Regions from separate parts of the Streptomyces sp. GL_141 genome, predicted to be linked through region 2. Evidence: predicted binding sites of a transcription regulator. Region 2 holds the regulator's gene; the other holds the start of a gene.

Region 1 (3,405 bases), 1.2 Mb from region 2:
AAGTGGATGTGCACGCCCCGGTCCTTCAGGTCGGCGACCGGGAGTTCCAGCTCGGCACCGTGGGAGCGCAGGAAGCTGAGCGCGATCTGCGCCGACTCCTTCATCACGTCTCCGAGCTGGCCCGTCAGCGTGAGCCCGGCCGCGCCCGTCTCGGGATCGGCCAGCGAGGCCTCGACGAACAGGACGTCGCCGCCCGCCCCGGTCACGGCGAGGCCGGTGGCCACGCCCGGTACCGCGGTGCGCCGCTCGGCCGGGTCCTGCGCGGACTCCGGTACGTGGTGCGGCCGCCCGATGAGGGCCCGCAGGTCCTCGGCGCCGATCCGCAGCGGCAGCTCCCGCTCCCCCAGCTCGTGCTGGGAGGCCACCTTGCGCAGCAGCCGGGCGAGGGAACGCTCCAGGGTGCGCACGCCCGCCTCGCGGGTGTACTCCCCCGCCAGCTTGCGCAGCGCGTCCTCCTCCAGGACCACTTCCTCCGCGGCCAGGCCGGCGCGCTCCAGCTGCCGGGGCAGCAGGTGGTCGCGGGCGATGACGACCTTCTCGTCCTCGGTGTAGCCGTCGAGGCGGACCAGTTCCATCCGGTCGGCGAGGGCTTCGGGGATGGCCTCCAGCACGTTCGCGGTGGCGAGGAACACCACGTCGCTCAGGTCCAGTTCCACCTCCAGGTAGTGGTCCCGGAAGGTGTGGTTCTGGGCCGGGTCGAGGACTTCGAGCAGCGCCGCCGCCGGGTCCCCCCGGAAGTCGGAGCCGACCTTGTCGATCTCGTCGAGCAGGACGACCGGGTTCATGGACCCGGCTTCCTTGATCGCCCGTACGATCCGGCCGGGCAGCGCGCCCACGTACGTACGCCGGTGCCCGCGGATCTCGGCCTCGTCGCGGACTCCGCCGAGGGCCACGCGGACGAACTTGCGCCCCATGGCGTGGGCCACGGACTCCCCGAGGGAGGTCTTTCCGACGCCGGGAGGGCCTACGAGCGCCAGCACGGCCCCGCCCCTGCGCCCGCCGACGACGCCCATCCCGCGCTCGGAGCGGCGCTTGCGCACCGCCAGGTACTCGGTGATCCGGTCCTTCACGTCGCTCAGCCCGGCGTGCTCCGCGTCCAGGACGGCGCGGGCTCCCCGGATGTCGTACTCGTCCTCGGTCCGCTCGTTCCAGGGCAGTTCGAGCACGGTGTCCAGCCAGGTGCGGATCCAGGACCCCTCCGGGGACTGGTCGCTGGAGCGCTCCAGCTTGTCGACTTCCTTGAGGGCGGCCTCCCGTACCTTCTCGGGCAGGTCGGCGGCCTCGACGCGGGCGCGGTAGTCGTCGGACTCCTCGCCCTCCTTCTCCCCGCTGAGCTCGCGCAGTTCCTTGCGCACGGCGTCGAGCTGCCGCTTCAGCAGGAACTCGCGCTGGACCTTGTCGACGCCGTCCTGGACGTCCTTGGCGATGGACTCGGCGACGTCCTGCTCGGCGAGGTGGTCGCTGAGGGCCTTGACCGCGATCCGCAGCCGGGCGACGGGGTCGGCCGTCTCCAGCAGCTCCACCTTCTGCTCGACGGTCAGGAACGGGGAGTACCCGGAGTTGTCCGCGAGGGCCCCGACGCCCTCGATCTGCTGCACCCGGTCCACGACCTGCCAGGCCCCGCGCTTCTTGAGCCAGCTCGTGGCGAGCGCCTTGTACTCCTTGACGAGCTCGGCGACGGCGCCGGGCAGCGGATCGGGGACGGCCTCGTCCACCGTTTCGCCCTCGACCCAGAGTGCGGCCCCGGGCCCGGTCGTCCCGGCCCCGATACGGACCCGGCCGCGCCCGCGGATCAGCGCCCCGGGGTCCCCGTCGGACAGCCGCCCCACCTGCTCCACGGTCCCGAGCACCCCGGTGCCGGTGTACTTCCCGTCGACCCGCGGCACGAGCAGCACCTTCGGCTTGCCGCCCGCGGCAGCTGCCTGCGCGGCCTCGACGGCACCCCGCACCTCGGCGTCGGACAGGTCCAGCGGAACGACCATCCCGGGCAGCACGACCTCGTCGTCGAGCGGCAGCACGGGCAGGGTGAGCGTTACGGACGTCGAAGCCATGATGTTCCCTCCGGCAGTGAAGTTGAGCTATGCCGACTCAATGCACGTGCGCGCCCCAATGTTCCCCAACGCCCGTTCGCCCGGGGCGAACAGCTCCGGGTGCGGCTCAGACTGCCGAGACGACGATGTCGCCCGAGGAGGTCCGTACGGCGACGCGGGCGGTCGCGGACGGGTCCGTGGGGACGGTGATCTTGCGCTCGCCGGAGGTGGTGGACACGTCGAGGGCGTAGGCGGCCGCGGGAACCTTCACTTCGGCGTCGCCCGAGCTGGTTTCCACCGCCACCGAGCCCGGTGCCTTCGCGAAGGCCAGCCGGACGTCGCCGGAGGACGAACGGGCGTCCGCGCCCGGGCCGGCCAGATCCTCGGCGGCGATCGAGCCCGAGGAGGTACGGATCTTCACCGGGCCGGCGATCCGGTCCGCCCGGACCGAGCCGGAGGAGGTCGTGACGTCGGCGGCGGCCACCCCCGACACCGTGACGCGGCCGCTGCTGCTCCCTGCCCGGACCGTGGCGGAGGCCGGAACCTCCAGCCGGTAGTCGACGGAACAGCGGTCGGAGCAATCGCCGGCGTCGAGGGTCAGGACGCCGCCGGAGAGCCGCTGGGCGGGCTCGGGCACGGTGTCGCCGTGATAGCGGACGGTACGGCGGACGACGACGCCCGGGCCGGATCCGGCGACCACCTCGATGGATCCGCTTCCGGGGTCCGACACGTCGACCGCGGTGACGGCCTCGGCCACCGTGGAGTCCGTCTTCGCCGTCTTCTCCGGTCCGCCGCGGGAGACGAGCGAGCCGAAGGAACAACCGGTGAGCAGCAGCCCGGCGGCGAGCGCCGTGGCAGTGACGGTGACGGTGGCCTTGGTGCCGCGGAGGTGCGTCTTCGTGGTCATGGTGTCGATCGTGCCCGCCGCGGCCCCCGCGCAGGCATGGTGCATGTGCCCGGATCCGGGGTGGGGTTAACCCCCGACCCCGGGGCGGCGACGGGGCCGCGCCACGGCTGATGCCCCGACTTCCCCGGCCCGGAGGCCGGGGGTATCGCGGAGAAGGAGGGCACATCGGCTGGACGTCGAGCGCCGGCGCGGTCCGCTCCCGGGCTTCGATGCGGCCGGGCGGGATCCGGGAGTGGGGGCTAACTCCCCTGTACGACCGGGCGGTCCGGGGACGGCATGCCCCACTCGCTCCAGGAGCCGTCGTACACCGCGAGGTGCTCGTACCCGGCGAGGTCCGCGCCGAGGGCGAGCACGCAGGCGGTGACCCCCGAGCCGCAGCTGAAGTACAGCCGCTCCCGCTCTCCCGCCGCCGCCCCGAAGGACGCGCGGAGCTCCGCGGCGGGGCGCATCAGGCCGTCGGGGCACTGC
Region 2 (3,405 bases):
GCGGTACGGGCGGATGCCCTCGCCGAACCCGGACCGGGTGGTCGTGGAGATCAGCCTGGACCGGGCCATGGGGCGCGCGTAGCCAGGCGGTGTCCGGTTCGGCCTCGTGCGGTTGTCTCGTTCAACCACTGGACACGGACATCACAGCGACGCCATCGTGGTCAGGTCCACGATGGCGTCGCTGTGTGGGGGTAGTGCCTGAGCGATCTGCGACGACAGGGGAATCGCTTCAGGCACTGCGGGGGGTGGCGGCGGATTCGGGCTCGAAAAGTTGGTGATCACGCTGGTCCAGATTGACGAAGACCATGCCGTACCGGATCTCGCAGCGGACGGGCTGCGGTGCGCCTCGGGGGCGGCGCAGACAGCGGTAGGCGCGGACGTCCTCGTCCTCTTCCCGCACCACGATGATCGGCTGGCCGAACAAGGTGACCTTCAACGAGTCACCGACGTAAGGAATGGCGCTGGTGAGATCGATGAACTGCCAGCCGGAGCGGTATGCCGATGCCATTTCACGGCGGAAGCCGTGATCGTCGGGCGTCATCAGTCCCAGCCGAGGTCGTCGGTCGACGCGGTGGTCGAGTCCCAGCCCAAGTCGTTGGGTGTCGAGTCCCAGCCCAGGTCGGTCTTGCCTATCGACACGGCGGGCGCGTCGGTGCCCCCCACGTCCCCACCGAAGGCGTTGACTGCCCCAATGACCGCAGCGGCGGAGAACCCAATGGCAAGTACCGAGCGAAGCATTCTCTTGTACATGGTCGGCTTCGTCCTCACTTGATGGAAATCTTCTCCCCCGCGTGTCAGACGATGGCTCATTCGGGCACGTCGCTGCCACAGGGACGATGCATCATGTTCTTGCATGTTCAGGACCCTGGGGGGTGGAGATTTGCCCAGAAACAACACAAAGCCGACACATCCCCACCCCGTCACGTCCATGTGCGCCGAGGGGACGCGTCTCTACACGGCGGCGCTGAGCACCGGCCGGGTGACCCGCAGCGAGGTCGAGAACGCCCCCTGCCTGCTCGAATTCGCTCTACTGCGGCCCGACCCCGATGACGCGAACCAGCTCCGCGCGGTTCCCCCGTCCGTCGCGCTCGCCCAACGGCTCCATCCACTGGAACGGGAGATTCAGGACCGGCGCCGGGACACCATAGATCTCACCGACGCATTCGAGCCGTTTCTGACCATCAGCGCCCAGAGCCCCTCGAACACCCACGCCATCACCGTGCTGGAGGGCTTCGACCAGATCCACACCGCCCTCGACCAGGCCACCGCGGAGTGCCGGACCGAAGTGCTGACCGTACAGCCGGGCGGCGCGCGGTCCACATCGGTCCTCACGGAGGCGCTGGAGCGCGCCGCACCCCTCGTCAACCGCGGGGTGCGCATACGGACGCTCTACCAGCACACCGTGCGGCACAGTCAGGGCACGCTCGCCTACGTGGACCGGATCTCCGCGGGGAAGGTCGAGATCCGCACGCTCGAAGAGCTCATGGAGCGTCTCATGATCTTCGACCGCACGGTGGCCTTCATCCCCACGAGCGACGACCGCAGGACGGCCCTGGAACTGCGCCACCCCGGGCTGGTCGACTACCTCATCAAGGTCTTCGAGCAGCTGTGGCACCGCGCGGTGCCGCTGTCGGCGGAGGTGACGTACCAGCACACCCCCGGCGGCATCTCCGGCGTGCAGCGCTCCATCGCCCAGCTCCTCATCGAGGGACACGTGGACGAGGCCATCGCGCGCCGGCTGGGGATGAACGTACGGACCTGCCGCGCCCACATCGCCAAGCTGGCGGCCTCCCTCGGCAGCGGCAGCCGGGCGCAGCTCGGATTCCTCATCGCCCGCTCGGGGATCCTGGAGGACCCGGAGCCCCGGCTCTGACGGCCGCCCAGAGGCCCTCAGGGGCCCTCAGCGGCTCTCAGGGCCGCCGGTGACGGACGGAGAAGGCCCCGCCCGGCAAACCCCGGGCGGGGCCTTCTCCACGCGTCCGTACGGGCGCGCTCAGTCCATCGGGCGCTTGGGCGCCGGCCGCCAGACGACCAGGGCACTGCCCGGCTTCGGAGGCTGGTACGGGACCAGGTCGCGCCGGTACGAGGCGTGCACCTGGGCCTCGCGCTGCTGGAGCACGGCGGCGGCACCGTCGACCGCGCTGGAGAGCTCGGCCACGCGCTGCTGGAGCGCGGCGACCTGGTTCTCCAGCTCGATGATCCGCTTGATGCCGGCCAGGTTGATGCCCTCTTCCTGGGACAGCGCCTGGACCGTGCGGAGCAGTTCGATGTCACGGGCCGAGTAGCGCCGGCCGCGCCCGGCCGTACGGCCCGGGGAGACCAGGCCGAGACGGTCGTACTGGCGCAGGGTCTGCGGATGCAGGCCCGAGAGCTGGGCGGCCACCGAGATCACGTAGACCGGGGTCTCATCGGTGAGCTGGTAGTGGCTCCTACGGCGGCCGTCCATGTCATGCTCCCTTCGCGGACTCGAACAGCGCGGAGCGCGGGTCCTCGGACTCCGTCGCCTCGCGGTACAGCTCCATGGCCTCGCGGGCCTTGTCGTTCAGCTCGGTCGGGACGGCTACCTCCACCGTCACGAGCAGGTCTCCGCGGGTACCGTCCTTGCGGATGGCCCCCTTGCCGCGAGCCCGCATCGTGCGGCCGCCCGGGGTGCCCGGGGGCAGCTTCAGCGTCACCGAGGGGCCGTTCAAGGTCGGGACCTTGATGTCGGCTCCGAGCGCCGCCTCCGCGAAGGTCACCGGAACGGTCACCGTGAGGTTGTCGTCCTTGCGGCCGAAGACCGGGTGCGCGTCCACGTGCACGACCACGTACAGGTCACCGGCCGGGCCGCCGCGCTCGCCCGGAGCTCCCTTGCCGCGCAGCCGGATCCGCTGGGAGTCGGAGACCCCCGCCGGGATCCGGACCTGCATGGTCCGGGAACTGCGGGCCCGACCGCTGCCCTTGCAGATGTCGCAGGGGGTCTCGGCGATGAGGCCGCGGCCCTTGCAGTCCGCGCAGGGGTCGGTCAGCGAGAAGCCGCCGCCGCTGCCGCGGGAGACCTGGCCGGTGCCGACGCAGGTCGGGCACACGCGGGGCGTGCCGTTCTTGTCACCGGTGCCCGAACAGGCCTTGCAGGGCGCCTGCGAGGACATCCGGAGCGGGACCGTGGCCCCGTCCACCGCCTCCGTGAAGGAGAGGGTGACCTCCGACTCGATGTCCTGGCCGCGGCGCGGCTGGGTACGGGTTCCCGCACCCGGGCCGGCGCCGCCGCGGTTGAACAGGCCGCCGAAGACGTCGCCCAGTCCGCCGCCGCCGAAGCCGCCGCCCGCGCCGCCCTGCTGCTGGCCTCCGAAGAGGTCACCGAGGTCGAAGTTGAACGAGCCGCCGCCCCCGCCGGGACCGGGGCGGCCCCCCTGATTGAACAAC

The links. Region 2 encodes HspR, which represses chaperone genes until heat shock. Its sites were predicted from a motif close to TTGAGNNNNNNNNNCTCAA; they were not measured.
Region 1: lon (endopeptidase La) is a predicted target of HspR. The motif match lies at 2,074-2,092, and genes of this name have one in related genera.

The regions. Positions count from the first base shown of each region.
Region 1 is NZ_CM174402.1:2,678,807-2,682,211, forward strand. Features, by position in the region: gene lon (endopeptidase La) at 1-2,051, opposite strand, end outside; gene AC3IX6_RS11285 (DUF4097 family beta strand repeat-containing protein) at 2,158-2,937, opposite strand; gene AC3IX6_RS11290 (sulfurtransferase) at 3,177-3,405, opposite strand, start outside.
Region 2 is NZ_CM174402.1:3,890,684-3,894,088, forward strand. Features, by position in the region: gene AC3IX6_RS16900 (pyridoxamine 5'-phosphate oxidase family protein) at 1-82, shown strand, start outside; gene AC3IX6_RS16905 (Rieske (2Fe-2S) protein) at 230-541, opposite strand; gene AC3IX6_RS16910 (hypothetical protein) at 541-663, opposite strand; gene AC3IX6_RS16915 (helix-turn-helix transcriptional regulator) at 854-1,873, shown strand; gene AC3IX6_RS16920 (heat shock protein transcriptional repressor HspR) at 1,994-2,446, opposite strand; gene dnaJ (molecular chaperone DnaJ) at 2,448-3,405, opposite strand, start outside.